Regions from separate parts of the Streptomyces sp. NPDC047981 genome, predicted to be linked through region 4. Evidence: riboswitches for the same ligand, from Rfam matches in the RefSeq annotation. Region 4 holds a riboswitch; each other region holds the start of a gene.
The links. A riboswitch is a leader RNA that binds a small molecule or an ion and turns the genes downstream of it on or off. The one in region 4 is predicted to bind cyclic di-AMP.
Positions count from the first base shown of each region.

Region 1: linked by a shared signal. The riboswitch ahead of AB0E14_RS15900 (transglycosylase family protein) and the one ahead of AB0E14_RS00045 (LysM peptidoglycan-binding domain-containing M23 family metallopeptidase) in region 4 are both predicted to bind cyclic di-AMP.
Region 2: linked by a shared signal. The riboswitch ahead of AB0E14_RS34320 (M23 family metallopeptidase) and the one ahead of AB0E14_RS00045 (LysM peptidoglycan-binding domain-containing M23 family metallopeptidase) in region 4 are both predicted to bind cyclic di-AMP.
Region 3: linked by a shared signal. The riboswitch ahead of AB0E14_RS30665 (LysM peptidoglycan-binding domain-containing protein) and the one ahead of AB0E14_RS00045 (LysM peptidoglycan-binding domain-containing M23 family metallopeptidase) in region 4 are both predicted to bind cyclic di-AMP.

Region 1 is NZ_JBEZNQ010000022.1:89,414-93,616, reverse strand. Features, by position in the region: gene AB0E14_RS15910 (cytochrome P450) at 1-301, shown strand, start outside; gene AB0E14_RS15905 (transglycosylase family protein) at 415-1,413, shown strand; cyclic di-AMP (ydaO/yuaA leader) riboswitch at 1,673-1,849, shown strand; gene AB0E14_RS15900 (transglycosylase family protein) at 1,853-2,539, shown strand; gene eno (phosphopyruvate hydratase) at 2,839-4,125, shown strand.
Region 2 is NZ_JBEZNQ010000093.1:8,550-12,752, forward strand. Features, by position in the region: gene AB0E14_RS34315 (aldo/keto reductase) at 1-678, opposite strand, end outside; gene AB0E14_RS34320 (M23 family metallopeptidase) at 781-1,869, opposite strand; cyclic di-AMP (ydaO/yuaA leader) riboswitch at 1,881-2,028, opposite strand; gene AB0E14_RS34325 (PP2C family protein-serine/threonine phosphatase) at 2,333-3,421, opposite strand; tRNA gene AB0E14_RS34330 (tRNA-Met) at 3,904-3,977, opposite strand; gene AB0E14_RS34335 (rhodanese-like domain-containing protein) at 4,040-4,203, opposite strand, start outside.
Region 3 is NZ_JBEZNQ010000069.1:21,139-25,341, reverse strand. Features, by position in the region: gene AB0E14_RS30670 (phosphocholine-specific phospholipase C) at 30-2,054, shown strand; cyclic di-AMP (ydaO/yuaA leader) riboswitch at 2,379-2,536, shown strand; gene AB0E14_RS30665 (LysM peptidoglycan-binding domain-containing protein) at 2,541-3,407, shown strand; gene AB0E14_RS30660 (phosphoribosyltransferase family protein) at 3,441-4,203, opposite strand, start outside.
Region 4 is NZ_JBEZNQ010000001.1:5,316-9,518, reverse strand. Features, by position in the region: gene AB0E14_RS00055 (DUF6126 family protein) at 1-44, shown strand, start outside; gene AB0E14_RS00050 (tyrosine-protein phosphatase) at 61-873, opposite strand; cyclic di-AMP (ydaO/yuaA leader) riboswitch at 1,267-1,426, shown strand; gene AB0E14_RS00045 (LysM peptidoglycan-binding domain-containing M23 family metallopeptidase) at 1,431-2,393, shown strand; gene AB0E14_RS00040 (SGNH/GDSL hydrolase family protein) at 2,561-3,373, shown strand; gene AB0E14_RS00035 (STM4011 family radical SAM protein) at 3,360-4,203, opposite strand, start outside.

The sequences.
Region 1 (4,203 bases), on a different contig from region 4:
GGGCGACCCGGTCCTGGTCGTCCTCGCGGCCGCCGACCGCGACCCGGCGCGCTTCGACGCGCCCGACACGCTCGATCTGGCCCGGCGCGACAACCAGCATCTCGGCTACGGGCACGGCATCCACTACTGCATCGGCGCGCCGCTCGCCCGGCTCGAAGGGCAGATCGCCCTCGCGACGCTGCTGACTCGCCTTCCGGACCTGCGACTTGGCGCCGATCCGGACGAACTGCGGTGGCGCGGAGGACTCATCATGCGCGGCTTGCGCACCCTTCCGGTGGAGTTTGCCCCAGTTGTGAAGTGACGCTCCGTCAAGACTGTGACTTTTACGTGATCTCCGCTGCATCGACTTGTGACTGACGTTCGAATGCCGCTACGTTCACCGTCACCTCAGCAGTCACACGGAAGGCAGCCCGCATGCGCTCCGGGAACGGTCGACACCGCAGACCCCGCCAGGCCCCCGCCATCGTCGTCGCCGCAGGCGTGACGGGATCGGCCCTCGCGCTGCCCCTCCTGGCGGCGGGCTCCGCCTCCGCCGCCGACGCGGCGACCTGGGACCGGGTCGCGGAGTGCTCCTCGGGCGGCCAGTGGAGCGCGCACTTCGGCAACGGGCTCTACGGCGGACTCCAGTTCTCCCAGGAGGGCTGGGAGCGCCACGGCGGTCTCGCGTACGCGACGAGCGCCGACCTCGCCAGCCGCGCCCAGCAGATCGCGGTGGCCGAAAAGGCCCTTGCCGCGGGCGACAACCAGTGGGCCACCTGCGCGCCGATCGCCGGCCTGACCAACGACGGCGCCAAGCCGGACGTCGACCCCGGACCGGCCGTCAAGCCGTCCGAGCCCACGGGCCCGCTCCCCGAGTCCGACCGCACCTCCGGCCTCCCGTCGGGCTCCGCGCAGTCCGCGGCCCCCTCGGACGAGTCCTCCACCCCCTCCTCCGAGGTCTCCACGCCGTCCACGGCCACCCCCGAGACCTCCACCACGCCCGAGACGTCCCCCGCGGCGCCCGAGACCTCCGGCACCCCGTCCGCTCCGGGCAACGGCAAGCACCGGGGCGACGCGGCACCGGAGGAGACGGGCAATGCGGACACGGACCGCGAAAAGGGCCGCCACGCCCTGCCTTCTGACACGCCGACGACGGACGGTTCCGTCGAGAGCGGTGCGAACCCGGACAGTACGGACAACACGCCCGCTGAGGACATCACCGACGCTATCGGCGAATACACCGTCAAGCCCGGCGACAACCTCACCGAGATCGCCCAGCGGAACGAACTTCCCGGCGGCTGGGGCGCCCTGTACGACGCCAACCGCACGGTCGTGGGTGCCGACCCGGACCTCATCATCCCTGGCCAGAGCCTCGATCTGACGCCGGACAAGGCTGCGGACAAGGCTGCGGGGGCGGATGCGCCGCAGGGGTAGTTCGGGGCTGAATGTCCGGTTCTGTGCAAGTGAGACATGGGTCTCTTCGCCTCAACTGGCGTGTCTCGTCCGTGAACTCCCCTTCCGTCATCTCTCACCTGCGTAAACGCCCTTTGTCCCGAGGCAAGTAGGGGGGATTTGTCCCCCATGGACGTCTTTGAACTTCCCCCGGGTCTGTGTCTACGGTCGTGACCGCTCGCCACCGCGGGCCCCGTCGACCGAAACGCCGAATCCTGCCGTCGGCCGATGGGAACAGTCGTCGCGTCAAGCGCCGTAGGCAGGAGCGGGGGACCCAAGGTAAGTGCCGTTCCCGGCCGTTGAGACAGACGGCCGAAGGACCGGCTTGGGGTGAAGCCGCGCGCAAGGTCGCGCGGCCGGGCAATCCACATCGGCCCGAACCCGACAGCTCACCTCGCAGGCGTCGGTGAGGAGAAGTCCCATGCTGTTTTCCGCCAAGGGCAAACACCGTCGTCCCTCCAAGGCCACCCGCGCCGTCGCCCTCGCCGGTGTCGCCGGTGTCGCCGTCGCCGCCCCCCTGATGGGCGCCGGCACCGCCTCGGCCGCCACCGTCTCCGAGTGGGACAAGGTCGCCCAGTGCGAGTCCGGCGGCAACTGGTCCATCAACACCGGCAACGGCTACTACGGCGGCCTGCAGTTCTCCAACTCCACGTGGGCCGCCTTCGGTGGCACCGCGTACGCCTCGAGCGCCGACCAGGCCTCGAAGTCGCAGCAGATCGCCATCGCCGAGAAGGTCCTCGCGGGCCAGGGCAAGGGCGCCTGGCCGAGCTGTGGCGTCGGCCTCTCGTCCGCCACCCCCGGCGTCGTCGCGGAGAGCGCGCCGCAGCAGGAGCGTCAGGCCGAGCAGCCGACGACCCGCAGCGAGCAGCGGACCGCCCCGAAGGCCCCGGCCAAGAAGGCCGAGTCCAAGAAGACCGTCACCACCCCGACCGGCAAGAAGGTCAAGAAGGGCGACGGCGAGTACAAGGTCGTCGCCGGCGACACCCTGAGCACGATCGCCGCCGCCCACGACGTCAAGGGCGGCTGGGCCAAGCTCTTCGAGCTCAACAAGGACGTCGTCGAGGACGCCGACCTGATCTACCCGGGCCAGCAGCTCCACCTGAAGTGAGCCCGGCGGCCCGCGTGAGTCCGGCGGCTCACGCGCGCCCCACGACCCTCCCGCGGTGACCACCCCGGTCCGCAGCGTCCTTCCCCCGTGCGCTGCGGACCGGGGTTCCGCGTTGTCAGGGGTTACCGCCGAGTAGATTCGGGGCCCTTTGGCCCGAGATGCGTGCCCTTGGGTCCTTTTTCGTCCCAGGGGGCGGGCGCCCGGCTGGCCGGAGCCTCCGAGCCGGTTAGGCTCTTGTCGCAAGGCCAAAGCGACCCTGCACCGCAAGCGTCACATCTAGCGTCACATCCCAGAAGGAGATGCTCGTGCCGTCCATCGACGTCGTCGTAGCCCGGGAAATCCTGGACTCCCGAGGCAACCCCACGGTCGAGGTCGAGGTCGGCCTCGACGACGGCAGCACCGGCCGTGCTGCCGTTCCGTCCGGTGCCTCCACCGGTGCGTTCGAGGCCATTGAGCTCCGTGACGGAGACAAGAACCGCTACCAGGGCAAGGGCGTCGAGAAGGCCGTCCTCGCCGTGATCGAGCAGATCGGCCCGGAGCTCGTCGGCTACGACGCCACCGAGCAGCGCCTCATCGACCAGGCCATGTTCGACCTGGACGCCACCGACAACAAGGCCTCCCTCGGCGCCAACGCCATCCTCGGCGTCTCCCTCGCCGTCGCGCACGCCGCGTCCGAGGCCTCCGACCTCCCGCTCTTCCGCTACCTCGGCGGCCCGAACGCGCACCTGCTGCCCGTTCCGATGATGAACATCCTGAACGGCGGCTCGCACGCCGACTCCAACGTGGACATCCAGGAGTTCATGATCGCGCCGATCGGCGCGGAGTCCTTCTCCGAGGCCCTGCGCTGGGGCACCGAGGTCTACCACACCCTCAAGTCCGTCCTGAAGACCAAGGGCCTGTCCACCGGCCTCGGCGACGAGGGCGGCTTCGCCCCGAACCTGGACTCCAACCGCGAGGCGCTCGACCTCATCCTGGAGGCCATCAAGCAGGCCGGCTACGTCCCGGGCAAGGACATCGCGCTGGCGCTCGACGTCGCCGCGTCCGAGTTCTACAAGGACGGCTCGTACGAGTTCGAGGGCAAGTCCCGCTCGGCCGCCGAGATGACCGAGTACTACGAGGAGCTGGTCTCCGCGTACCCGCTGGTCTCCATCGAGGACCCGCTGTTCGAGGACGACTGGGCCGGCTGGAAGGTCCTCACGGACAAGCTGGGCACCAAGGTCCAGATCGTCGGCGACGACCTGTTCGTCACCAACCCGGAGCGCCTGGCCCGCGGCATCGAGGACGGCGCCGCCAACGCGCTGCTCGTCAAGGTCAACCAGATCGGTTCGCTGACCGAGACCCTGGACGCCGTCGAGCTGGCCCAGCGCAACGGCTTCAAGTGCATGATGTCCCACCGCTCCGGTGAGACCGAGGACGTCACCATCGCCGACCTCGCCGTCGCCACCAACTGCGGCCAGATCAAGACCGGCGCCCCGGCCCGCTCCGAGCGCGTCGCCAAGTACAACCAGCTCCTGCGCATCGAGGAGATCCTCGACGACGCGGCGGTCTACGCCGGCCGCAGCGCGTTCCCGCGCTTCAAGGGCTGATCGCAGCTCCTGAGCACCCCGAGTCACCCTCGGTTACGTACGTCCCCGCACCCGGTCCCGTACCGTGTGCGGGGACGT
Region 2 (4,203 bases), on a different contig from region 4:
CTTCCCGGCGCGGTACTTGCCCGTGAGGAAGCCGGAGGCAAGGGCGAAGTACGGGACGGCCGCGAGCCCGGCCCGCTCGGTGGTGGCCAGCAGCTCGCCCTCGTAGGTGTCGCGCGACAGCAGGTTGTAGTGCGGCTGCAGGGCGACGTAACGGGCGAGGCCTTCGGCCTCGGCGAAGTCGAGGGAGGCCTGGAGCCGCTCGGGAGAGATGTTGGAGGCGGCGACGGCGCGCACCTTGCCGTCCCGCACCAGCTGGTCGAGCGCGGTGACGATCTCCTCGACCGGGACGGTCGGGTCGTCGAAGTGCGAGTAGTACAGGTCGATGTGGTCGGTCCCGAGCCGCCGCAGCGACTCCTCCACCGCGCCCTTGATCGTGGTCGCGGCGAGGCCCTTGTAGCGGGGGTGCGCGCCGACCTTGGTCGCGATGACCACCTCGGAGCGGTTGCCGCGGGAGGCCAGCCACTTGCCGATGACCGTCTCGGACTCTCCGCCCTGATTGCCCTCGGCCCAGGCCGAGTACATGTCGGCGGTGTCCACGAAGTTGCCGCCCGCGGCGGTGTAGGCGTCGAGGACCGCGAAGGACTGCTCCTCGTCGGCGGACCAGCCGAAGACGTTGCCGCCCAGTGCGAGGGGGAAGACGTCGAGGTCTGAGGTGCCCAGCGGGCGAAGTGAGGTCATGGGACGGTACAACGACCGTCCCGGGGCCGGGTATTCCGGCAGCCCTGAGGTCGGGGGGGGGTGCCGCCAGGACTGCCGGAGTCGGGAAGTCTCCGGGGGTCGCTAGACCGAGAGGCCCTTGCTGCCCAGCCAGGCCGCCGGGTCGATGCCCGCGCCGCCCGCGGTGTGGACCTCGAGGTGCAGGTGCGGGCCGGTCACGTTGCCGGTCGCGCCCACGCGCCCGATCGTGTCGCCGGTGCCCACGGTCTGGCCGACGCTCGCCGTCATCGAGGACAGGTGCGCGTACCAGACCTCCGTGCCGTCCTCCAGCTCGAGGACGATCCGGTAGCCGTACGAGCCGGACCAGCCGGCCGACTTGATGGTGCCGCCGTGCACCGCCTTGACCGGCGTGCCGGTGGGCGCCGCGAAGTCGAGGCCGGTGTGCTGGCCGGAGGACCACATGGAGCCGGACTGGCCGTAGGTGGAGGTGATCGTGTACGAGGACGTGGGCAGCGAGTAGCTCGCGGCGAGCTTGGCCAGGCGCTCGGCCTCGGCCTTCGCCGCCGCCTCCTCCTCGGCCTTCTTCTTGGCCGCGGCCGCTTCCTTCTCGGCCTGGTCCGCCTTGGCGGCGGCCTCGGCGGCGGCCTTCTCGGCGGCCGCCTTCTCCGCCGCGGCCTTCTCGGCGGCGTCGGCGGAGGCCTGCTGCTGCTCGGCCTGCTGGAGGATGCGCGCGCGCAGCGCCTCGCCCGCGTCGGCGGCCGACGTGGTCTTGGCACCGTCGGCCTTGTCGACGCTGTCGGCCGGCAGGGCCAGGGTGGCCGTGAGGGGCTGCGGGTTGGTCGTACCGGAGTCCGAACCCGCGTCGTCGTCCGAGATGAACTCGCCGACACCGGGCAGCTCGGAGGCGTCCGGCAGGTTGAGGTCGGGAAGCGATATCGAGACCGGGGGCTTCTCCTTGGCGGTCGCCATGCCGCCCGCGCCGACCGCCGCGATGACACCGACGCCGAGGACGGTGGAGGAGCGGGCGAAGCCGGAGCGCTGCTTCACGACGCGGTGGCGGCCACCCGAACGGGACTGCTGGCGCAGGGAGTCCTCGGTGGGGTTCCACTCCCCCCACGTCGCCGCGTCGTCGTCCGTCCCGGCGGCGCCACGGGCGCCGAACGCGTGGAACCCGTCAGAAAGACCTTCGGGGGCAGGGCTGTTGGACGCCACGGAGGCGTGCTCCTTTCCTTCCTTCTCGCCTACCGGGTTAGCTGACGGGTTCGGAGCAGGAAGGTCTCCTACGGGCGGTTCCGCACGGGTGCGAAGGTGCCCGATTCACCCCAAGTAGTGGTTCCCCGGTTCCCTTTCAGGATTCGGCGCACGCGCACGGTGCCGTCTCTTGCGACGGCTGGGACGACCGCGCTGCGTTATCGAACGTTAATAGACACGGGGGGCTGATTCCAAGCTGTTCCCGTTGATCATTCCCGAGATTGAGCTGGTACAGCCCGATTTGAGCCCGCTTCAGTACGAAGTCTTACCGCGCCGCGGTGAGTGACGGTTCGTCAATTGTTATCGGAGCGGTACCCCTCCACTACGCAAGGTCACGGCGGCCGTCATGGCAGTGGTCACGGCAGTCGTCACAGCAGGGCACGGCAGGGCACAGCAGGGGTCACGGCAGAGGTCACGGCAGGGGTCACGGCACCACGGGCATCGTCCGGCGCCGCTCCGGCTGGCCCGCGCCCGGCCGGCTCACGGCGAGCAGCGCCATGTCGTCGGTGGAGCCCCCACCCGTGTACCGGCGCACGTCGTCGACCAGCGCGTCGAGCAGTTCCTCGGGGCCCGGGAAGATCCTCCCGGCGAGCCGCTCGGCCGGTTCGTAGAACGCCCCCGAGGCGTCGCGCGCCTCGGAGAGCCCGTCGGTGTAGAGGAGCAGCGTGGCGCCCGGCGGGTACGGGGCCTCGTCGGCCCGGTCGGGCCAGGCGGCCAGCTCGCCCATGCCGAGCGGCAGCGCGGGCTCGGTCGGCTCCAGATGCGCCAGGCCCCCGTCCGCGTGGAGCAATAGCGGCTCGGGGTGGCCCCGGTTCACCACCCGTACCCGCCCTTCCCCGCGCGGGATCTCGGCGAGGACGGCGGTGGTGAACCCCTCGAAGGCGTCGAGCCCGTCCCGGCGGGTGCCCTCGCGGGCGAGCGCCCGCTCCAGGCGTTGGGCGACGCCCTCGAGGGAGGACTCCTGCTCGGCCGCCTCCCGGAAGGCACCGATCACGACAGCGACCGCCTCCACCGCGTCGAGCCCCTTGCCGCGCACGTCACCCACCACGAGCCGGACCCCGAACGGCGTGTCCTGGACGGCGAAGAGGTCACCGCCGATGAACGCGTCCGCCTGCGCGGCCTCGTAGCGGGCCGCGACCTGGAGCCCGCCGATCCGCTCGGCGGGCGTCGGCAGCACGGCCTTCTGCGCGGTCTCCGCGATCACCCGCGCCGAGGCGAGCCGCTCGCCACTGCGCCGTACGACCCGGTTGATCAGCAGGGCGAGCGCGGAGACGGTGACGACGGTCAGCGTCTCGGTGAGGGCGGGGATGTCGTTGACGGTGTCGTTGTAGACGTGCAGCCCGATGCTGGCGAGGACGGCGGCGATGCCGGTGAGCAGCGTCGTGAGCATGGAGAAGAACGGCGCGGCGATGAGCGGCGCGGCGGCGAACATCGGGGAGGCCGTGTACGAGGCGGGGGTGGACAGGTCGAAGACGATCCCGCCGACGATCACCAGCGGCGGCAGGGCCCGGATGAAGCGGCGCGCCCGCTCCGCCCGCCGCCGCGGGCCCCGAGAGGAGAGCCCGTTGGCCGAGCCGTTCGCCAGGCCGTTCGCTGAGCCGTTCGCCCGCCCGCTCGCCGAGCCGTTGGCGAGGCCGTTCGCCCGCCCGCCCGCCGAGCCGTTGCGCGCCCCGGCGCCCCGCCCGTTCACCGACGGACGCGGCTGCCCCTTCCCCCGCCCCTGCCCCCGGTCCGGCCCTCGTTCCTGCCCCTGCCCCTGGCCCTGCCCCACCTGTGGTCTCCTGCCCGGTCCGTACACGGCACGGCGACGGACGGTACCGCGCCCTCCCCAGGGTGGCGGGAGCCGCGCCGCTCGGCGACCCCCGCTCGGCCATGTGGGGGACACGGGTTCCGCACTCCCCGCAGCCGCACGAGCGCCGCCCGGTCGTCGGAAACGGCCGGAAACGACGAAGGCCCGGATCCAGTGACTGGATCCGGGCCTTCGTTGCTACTGAGTAGCGGGGACAGGATTTGAACCTGCGACCTCTGGGTTATGAGCCCAGCGAGCTACCGAGCTGCTCCACCCCGCGTCGGTGAATACGACCTTACGGCATGGTGCGCGGATCCCCTAATCCGTTTCCCGGCCGAGGTCTCAGCAGCCACAGTCCTCGGCGTCGACCGGGGCGGTGAGCGGGTCCGCGTCCTTCTTCGCGGGGCCCTCCCACGTCTCGTACGCGAAGCCCTCCCGGACCCAGTACTCGAAGCCGCCGAGCATCTCCTTGACCTGGAATCCCAGCTGGGCGAGGGCGAGCGCGG
Region 3 (4,203 bases), on a different contig from region 4:
GGGCATGCGGTGACACGAGAGGCGGGGCATTGACTCCCATCAGCCGCAGGGGATTCGTCGGGATCGGGGCAGGGCTCGCGGCGGGCGCGGCGCTGCCCGCGGGCACGGCGTCGGCCGCCGCAGCGGGCGCGACCGGGACCATCACGGACGTCAAGCACGTCGTGGTGCTCATGCAGGAGAACCGCAGCTTCGACCACTACTTCGGCCGGCTGCGCGGCGTGCGCGGCTTCGGCGACCGGGCCGCGGGCAACATCCCGGGCGGCTGGGGCACGTTCAACCAGCCCAACTGGGGCGGCCGCCAGTACCCGTGGAAGCTGAGCTCCACCCCGCCGGCCGGCGGTGTCGACGGCGAGACCCTCGCCCAGTGCAACGGCGACCTCCCGCACAGCTGGACCTCGCAGCACGCGGCGTGGAACAAGGGCCGGATGGACAACTGGGTCACCGGCGTCGGCAACACCCGCACCCTCGGCTACCTGGACCGCGGCGACATACCGTTCCACTACGCGCTCGCCGACAACTACACGATCTGCGACGCCTACTTCTGCTCGGCGCTCAGCGCCACGGGCCCCAACCGCACCTTCCTGTGGAGCGGGAAGATCGACGCCTCCAGCAAGGACGGCGGCGAGGAGTCCGGGCTGACCTGGGAGACGTACGCCGAGGCGCTCCAGCGCGCCGGGGTGAGCTGGAAGGTCTACCAGAACGCCCAGGACAACTACGGCGACAACGGCCTCGCGTACTTCAAGAAGTTCGCCGACGCCCGCCCGGGCGACCCGCTCCACGACCGCGGCATGGGGTCGGTGCCGAAGGTCACCGGGTCCACCCCGGACGACATCGCGGCCGCGATCCGCGCCGACGTCGTCGCCGGCACGCTGCCGCAGGTCTCCTGGGTGGTGGCGAGCGAGGCGTTCTCCGAGCACCCGTACGCCCCGCCCGGCGACGGCGCGCACTTCGTCGACCTGGTCTACCGCGCGCTGGCCGCGAACCCCGAGGTCTTCGACTCGACGGTGCTGTTCCTCAACTACGACGAGAACGACGGCTTCTTCGACCACGTGCCGCCGCCGGTCGCCCCGCCCGGCACCCCCGGCGAGTTCATCGACGGTGTGCCGATCGGTCTCGGATTCCGGGTCCCGATGCTCGTGATGTCGCCCTGGACGCGCGGCGGCTGGGTCAGCTCCGAGGTCTTCGACCACACCTCCGTGCTGCGCTTCATGGAGGTCTGGACGGCCGCCCTCGGCACTCCGGCCGGCTGCCCGAACATCAGCGCCTGGCGGCGGAAGGTGGTCGGCGACCTGACGGGCGTCTTCGACTTCGCGCGCCCGGTGTACGGCGTCCCCTCGGGCCTGCCGTCCACGGCCAAGGTCATCGGCCAGGACACCTGCGCCCCGCTGCCCAACCCGGTACCGCAGGACAACGCCCTGCCCGCGCAGGAGTCGGGTACCCGTCCGGCGCGTGCCCTGCCGTACCAGGTCAACGGAAACCTCGACCGCTTCGAGTTCGGGGCGGCGGGCAAGATCCTCGCCTGGTTCTCGATGACGAACCAGGGCACCCAGGCCAAGCGCCCCGCCCACTTCACGATCCACCCGCACCAGCACCGGGACACGGCGGCCTGGCAGTACACGGTCGAGCCGGGCGCCACGTCCACGGACTACTTCAACATCGGCCTCGGATCGGGCTCGGGCAAGTACGACATCTCGATGATGGGCCCCAACCGCTTCCTGCGGCGCTTCATCGGCGACGCCTCCAAGGCCGGGAAGGCGATCGAGGTGGCGGCGCGGTTCGCGACCGAGTCGGGCACCGGCAGGACGGCCATCTGGTTCAAGCTGACCAACACCTCGGCCGGACCGGTGACCTTCACCATCCGCTCGAACGCCTACCGCACGGACGGCCCGTGGACGTACACGGTGGCGGCGAACTCCTCCCGCGAGGACTGGTTCAACGCCGTGGCGTACCAGGACGGCTGGTACGACTTCACGATCCTGGCCGACATCGACGGCACCTGGTCGCGCCGCTACACCGGCCACATCGAGACGGGGGCGCCGAGCATCACCGGCTGATCCCCGCAGGCCACCCCCCTCCGCACGCCCGACGAAATACCCAAATAGGGCGCAAGGGATTCCATATCCCTTGTGCCCCATTTCTCAACTAGGCTGAATTTCCCCGCATGTCCGTTATGGCGGGGCGCGTGAGGCGAATCACCCCCGGCGCCGAGGCGATCTTCCGGCGGGCCCCCTCCCCTTGCCCGGCAAGGAAGTTCGGCGCGGCGGACAAAGCCCCGAACTCCTCCGGAAATAACCCGTTCATTCGGCGTCTTGTTTCGGCCGACATTTCTCGCCTACGGTCACCTCGACCCGGACGGATCGCCGAATCCTGCCACCGTCCGCACACGACCGCTCATTCACCCGAAGGCAGGAGCGGGGGACCCACCATTTCGCCGGTCCGGATTTTCCGGCACGGCTCGGGGTGAAGTCGCGCACGCGCGGCCGGGCATCTCCAGCCCGAACCCGACAGCTCACCCCGCAGGCGCCGGAGAGGACTGCAACATGCCCGCACACGGTAAGCACCGGCGCCCCAAGAGAAGGCCCCTGACCCGCGGCCTCGCCCTCGCGAGCACGGGCGGTGCCGCCCTGGCCCTGCCCCTCGTCGGCACGGCCACCGCGCACGCCGCGCCCGCGTCGGCGCCCGCGATCGCCCCCGCAGGGAAGACCGTTCTCAGCGCCCCGGCGAAGATCGCGGAATCCCTTCCGGCCGCGCAGAATTCCGCCGCGAAGACCTATACCGTCACCCGCGGAGATTCTCTTTCGGTGATCGCGCACGAGCAGCGTGTACAGGGCGGCTGGCAGGCCCTCTACCGCGCGAATCGCGCGGCCGTGGGTGACAACCCGTCACTCATCCACCCCGGCCTCGAACTCACGCTGCGCGGAAAGGCCGCCGCCCCGAAGAAGTCGAAGCCGACGTCGCAGGCGCGTACGACGAGCACGGACCGCGCCGACCGCTCCCAGCAGCGCACCGCCCCGGCAGCGTCGGCTCCCGCGAAGGCCGCGCCCGCGAAGGCGACCCAGGCTGCCCCGGTGGCCGCGAAGAGCTACACCAACGACCTCGACGGCTGGATCCGCGAGTCGCTGGACATCATGCAGAAGTACGGCATCCCCGGTACGTACGAGGGGATCCAGCGCAACATCATGCGCGAGTCCTCCGGCAACCCGATGGCCATCAACAACTGGGACTCCAACGCCGCCAAGGGCACCCCGTCCAAGGGCCTGCTCCAGGTGATCGAGCCGACGTTCCTCGCCTACCACGTGCCGGGCACCTCGATGGACCTCTACGACCCGGTCGCCAACATCACCGCCGCCTGCAACTACGCGGCGGACCGGTACGGCTCCATCGACAACGTCAACGGCCCGTACTAGCCCCACCGGCCGCGGGACGGCGCACCGACCCCGCTAGAAGTGGTCGGTGAACCAGCTCGCGGCGAGTTCGCCGACCTGTTCCAGGGTGCCGGGCTCCTCGAAGAGGTGCCCGGCACCGGGGACCACGACGAGGCGGTTCTCGCAGGTCAGACGGGATCTCGCCGCTTCGTTCAGCTCCTGGACGAGCGGGTCGTTGCCGCCCACGATCAGCAGGGTGGGGGCGCGTACCTGGGCGAGGCGCGGCCCCGCGAGGTCCGGGCGGCCGCCCCGGGAGACCACGGCGGCGACCTCGCTCAGCGGGTCGGCGGCTGCCCACAGGGCGGCCGCCGCGCCGGTGCTGGCACCGAACCAGCCTGTCCGCAGCCCGTCGAGGCCGGGGCGGCCCGCGAGCCAGCGGGTGGCCCGGGCCAGCCGGCCGGCGAGGAGTTCGGTGTCGAAGACGTTGGCCCGGTCGGCCGCCTCGTCCTCCGTCAGGAGGTCGAAGAGGAGCGTGCCGAGCCCGGCCCTGTTCAGGGACTCCGCGACGGCCCGGTTGCGGGGGCTGTGGCGACTGCTGCCGCTCCCGTGGGCGAAGACCACGATCCCCGGAGCCCCGGCGGGCACCACGAGGTGGCCCGCGACCTCCACGCCCGCGACCGGGATGCGCACCTCCGGGTCGCCGTCGTCCTGGTCCTGCCGGGCGTGGTGGCGCTCCAGGCAGGCGATGACCTCCTCGTCGGGGGTCTGCGAGAAGTCCTGGTAGAACTGGCCGATCGCGTAGAAGAAGGCCGGTTCGTGGACGCTGACGGTCTCGTCC
Region 4 (4,203 bases):
GGTTCCTCTATCTGCTGTTCGCCCTCGGCGCGCAGAACCAGTGACGCGCCGGGGTGGGGCTCACCCCTCGACGACGAGCCGCTCGCGCAGCTTCGCCCGGGTCTCCGGGCTGAGCTTCAGGCCGTCGGTGAAGTAGTTCTCCGCCGTCCCCCAGGTCTGCTCCATCGTCTCGAACGCGGCCCGCAGGTACTCCACCCGCGCGTCGAACAGCGGGCTGATCAGCTCCATCACCTCGGGTGCCATCGCGTCCGAGGCGGAGGAGGCGCGGCGCACCTTGTAGCGGCGGTGCGGGTCGTTCGACTTCACGTAGTCGGCCTCGATCGCCTCGCGCTCGACGCCCACCGCGAGCAGCGAGATCGCGATGGAGAGACCGGCCCGGTCCTTTCCGGCCGCGCAGTGCATGAGCGCGGGGACGCTGTCCTCGGCGAGCGCGTGCAGGATGCGGCTGTGCTCCGCCGTCCGCTCGACGATCATCTGCCGGTACGAATCGGACATTCGGGTCGCGGCCTTGTCGCCGCCCAGGATGTCGCGCAGCTGCTCCAGCTCGCCGGAGCGGACGAGCTTCCAGAACTCCTTGCCGTCGGCCGGGTCGTTGAGCGGTATGTTCACGTTCCGTACACCGGGCAGTTCGACGTCCGGGCCCTCGATCTTGACATCGGCCTGATTGCGGAAGTCGAAGATCGTGTGCAGCCCGAGGGTGGTGAGGAAGGCCGCGTCCTCCTCGGTGGCGTGCGCCAGGTGGCCGCTGCGGAAGAGGCGCCCGAACCGCACCGAGCCGCCGTCCACGGTCGGCAGTCCGCCCACGTCCCGGAAGTTGCGTACCCCGGTGAGCTCGGGTTCGGTCGACGGGACCTGGGGCAGCTGCTGCGTCACGAGTGCTCCTGAAGGTAGACGGATCGCGATCGGTTCCTGATCGATTCCTGGGGCAATCATCCCGGGTGTCGGGGGCGGCGCGCACCCCTGGGTAGGGGATTGGGTGTTCTGTCCGAATTGAGCCCTTCGGTATAACGCGCCCTGGTTGCAGGGGAGATGGGTTTCGGGGCGTGAGCAGCGTCTCAAAGGTGACGGACCGTGCCTGATCGTCCCCGCTAATTCCCGTACCGGAAAAGGAAATCGATCCCCCGTCATCCACGCAGGGTGACCGGAATTCGGCGCGGATATCACGCCGCGGATTGCGAACGGAAACCAGCGGCTTGTTCGGCTCGACCCCGCTCGTCTAGCGTCACGCTCAATCCGGACGGACCGCCGAATCCTGCCACCGACCGGAATCAATCCGCACCCATCCACGTACGGCAGGAGCGGGGGACCCAGGTAAGTACGCCGCACCGGTCTGACCGGACGGCTCGGGGTGAAGCCGCGTGAGAACGCGGCCGGACATCTCCAGTCCGAACCCGACAGCTCACCTCGTAGGCGACGGAGAGGAATTCGCCATGCCCGCGAAGGGTAAGCATCGCCGTCCCAAGGCCAACCCGATCACGCGCGGATTCGTCGCCGCCGGCACCGGCGGCGCCGTCGTCGCCCTGCCGCTGCTCGGTGCGACCGGCGCCCACGCCGCCGAGAAGGCCGCGCCGGCCCTGACGTCCGAGAAGGCCGTCGCCGCCGTCGCCGCCACCCCCGCGAAGGCCCCGGCCGCCCCCGCGGCGAAGCCGAAGACGTACTCCGTCGTTCCCGGCGACTACCTGTCGAAGATCGCCGCCGAGCACGACCTCAAGGGTGGCTGGCAGAAGCTCTACGCCGACAACCGCCAGGTCGTCGGCGAGAACCCCTCGCTGATCCTCCCCGGCATGAAGCTCACCCTGGGCGCCAAGTCCACGGCCGCCCCGAAGGCCGCGGCCCCCAAGGCCGCCCCGAAGGCCGCGCCCAAGGCCGAGAAGAAGTCCTCGTCCTCCGACGCGAGCGAGTCGCGCGCCTCCCGCTCCTCCGAGCGCACCACGGCCGCCACCACCCAGGACTCCGCCCCCGCGCAGTCCGCCCCGGCGCAGTCCTCCTCCGGCTGGGTCGCTCCGGTCGGCGGCGGCGTCTCCACCCCGTACCGGGCCTCCGGTTCGATGTGGTCCTCCGGCTACCACACCGGTGTCGACTTCATCGCCTCCTCCGGCACCTCGGTCAAGGCCGTCGGCGCGGGCACCGTCCACTCGGCCGGCTGGAGCGGCGCGTACGGCAACGAGGTCGTCATCCAGCACGCCGACGGCACGTACTCCCAGTACGCCCACCTCTCCTCGCTCTCCGTCTCGGCCGGCCAGACCGTCACGGGCGGCCAGCAGATCGGCCTCTCCGGCTCGACCGGCAACTCCAGCGGCCCGCACCTGCACTTCGAGATCCGCACCGGCCCGAGCTACGGCTCGGACATCGACCCGCTGGCGTACCTGCGCCAGCACGGCGTCGGCATCTGACGAGCCGCGTCGTACGCACCACCCCGCAGGGGCCCGGCACTTCGGTGTGCCGGGCCCCTCGCGCGTATTCCGGCTTGGCGGAATCTTGACCGGTGGCGTATCTCACCCGGCGTCAACCCCTCCTTACGGTCGCGTAGGTCACACCCGTAAGGGAAAGATGAACTCCCGTGGCAGACGATTCGAGATCAAGAGACAAGAACGTATTCGGGTCGTACGCGGCGATCGGGGACAGCTTCACCGAGGGCGTGGGAGATCCCGGGCCGGACGGGAAGTACGTCGGATGGGCGGACCGCTTCGCGGTTCTCCTCGCCGACCAATTGCCGGAGCACGACGCGTTCCGTTACGCCAATCTGGCCGTCCGGGGCCGGCTCCTCGACCAGATCGTGGCGGAGCAGGTCCCGAGGGCCAAGGAACTCGCCCCCGACCTGGTGAGTTTCTGTGCGGGCGGCAACGACATCATCCGGCCCGGCACCGACCCGGACGACGTCGCCGAGCGCTTCGAGCGCGCCGTCGCCGACCTCACGTCGGCCGTCGGCACGGTGATGGTGACGACCGGCTTCGACACCCGCGACGTACCCGTCCTGCGGCACCTGCGCGGCAAGATCGCCACGTACACCGCGCACGTCCGGGCCATCGCCGACCGCTACGACTGCCCGGTCCTCGACCTGTGGTCGCTCAAGTCCGTACAGGACAGGCGGGCCTGGGACGACGACCGGCTGCACCTCTCGCCCGAGGGCCACACCCGGGTCGCGCTGCGCGCCGCCCAGGTCCTCGGCATGGACGTGCCGGCCGACCCGGACCAGGCCTGGCCGCCGCTGCCGCCGAGGGGGACCCTGGAGGTCCGCCGCGACGACATCCACTGGGCCAGGGAGTACCTCGTGCCGTGGATCGGGCGCCGCCTCCGCGGCGAGAGCTCGGGCGACGACGTCGCGGCCAAGCGCCCCGACCTCATGCCGGTCGGCGACCTCATGCCCCTCTGACGACTCCGTCGGGCGCGGCCGCGCCATCGGGTCCGACCACCCCGACCGGCGCGACCAGCCCGACCGGCGCGGCCGGGATCCGCTCCAGGACCCCGCCCGCGAACACGTCGTACAGCGGCAGCGTCTCCAGGTGGACGTAGCCGATGTGGCAGTCGCACACGGCGAGCGGGCAGGCGCGCGGGCGCAGGGCGGCACGGAACGAGCCGTCGTACAGATTGCCCAGCTCCGCCTTGACGAAGTGGCACCGGCGCACCGTCCCGTCGCCGTCCACGGAGATCACCGACTCCCCGGTCCTGCAGGGCAGCCCGGCCGAGCGGTGCGGATGGCGGCTGTACGGGAAGAGGGGGTCGAGGGCCGTCCAGCCCTCGGCCTCCTCGTCGGTGTACGTATGACCCTCCGCCGCGTTCACCCACAGATAGACCTCGCGCGGCAGGTCCGCGCGCAGCCGCTCCGCGTGCTCCCGGTGCTCGGCCAGACCGACGATCCCGACGCTGAACCGCGTGCCCCGCGCCGCCAGGTCGTGGCACTTGGCGAGGAAACGGTCGTACGGCGTCTGGCCGGGATGGTACGTGCACCAGAGCGCGAGGGTCTCGGCGTCGGCCTCGGCCAGCCAGTCCGTCCGGCAGCTCAGATTGGTCTGGATCGCCACCCGCTCGATGTGCGGCAGATGCGACAGCTCGGCGAGGGTCCGCCGGTACCACGACCTGACCAGGCCCTCGCCCCACGGCGTGAACAGGATCCGCAGCCGGTCGTCGGTCCGCGCCGCCGCCCACGCGGCGAAGCGTTCGAGGGCGGCCCGGTCGGCCCGCAGCTGCTCACGGCTGTCACGC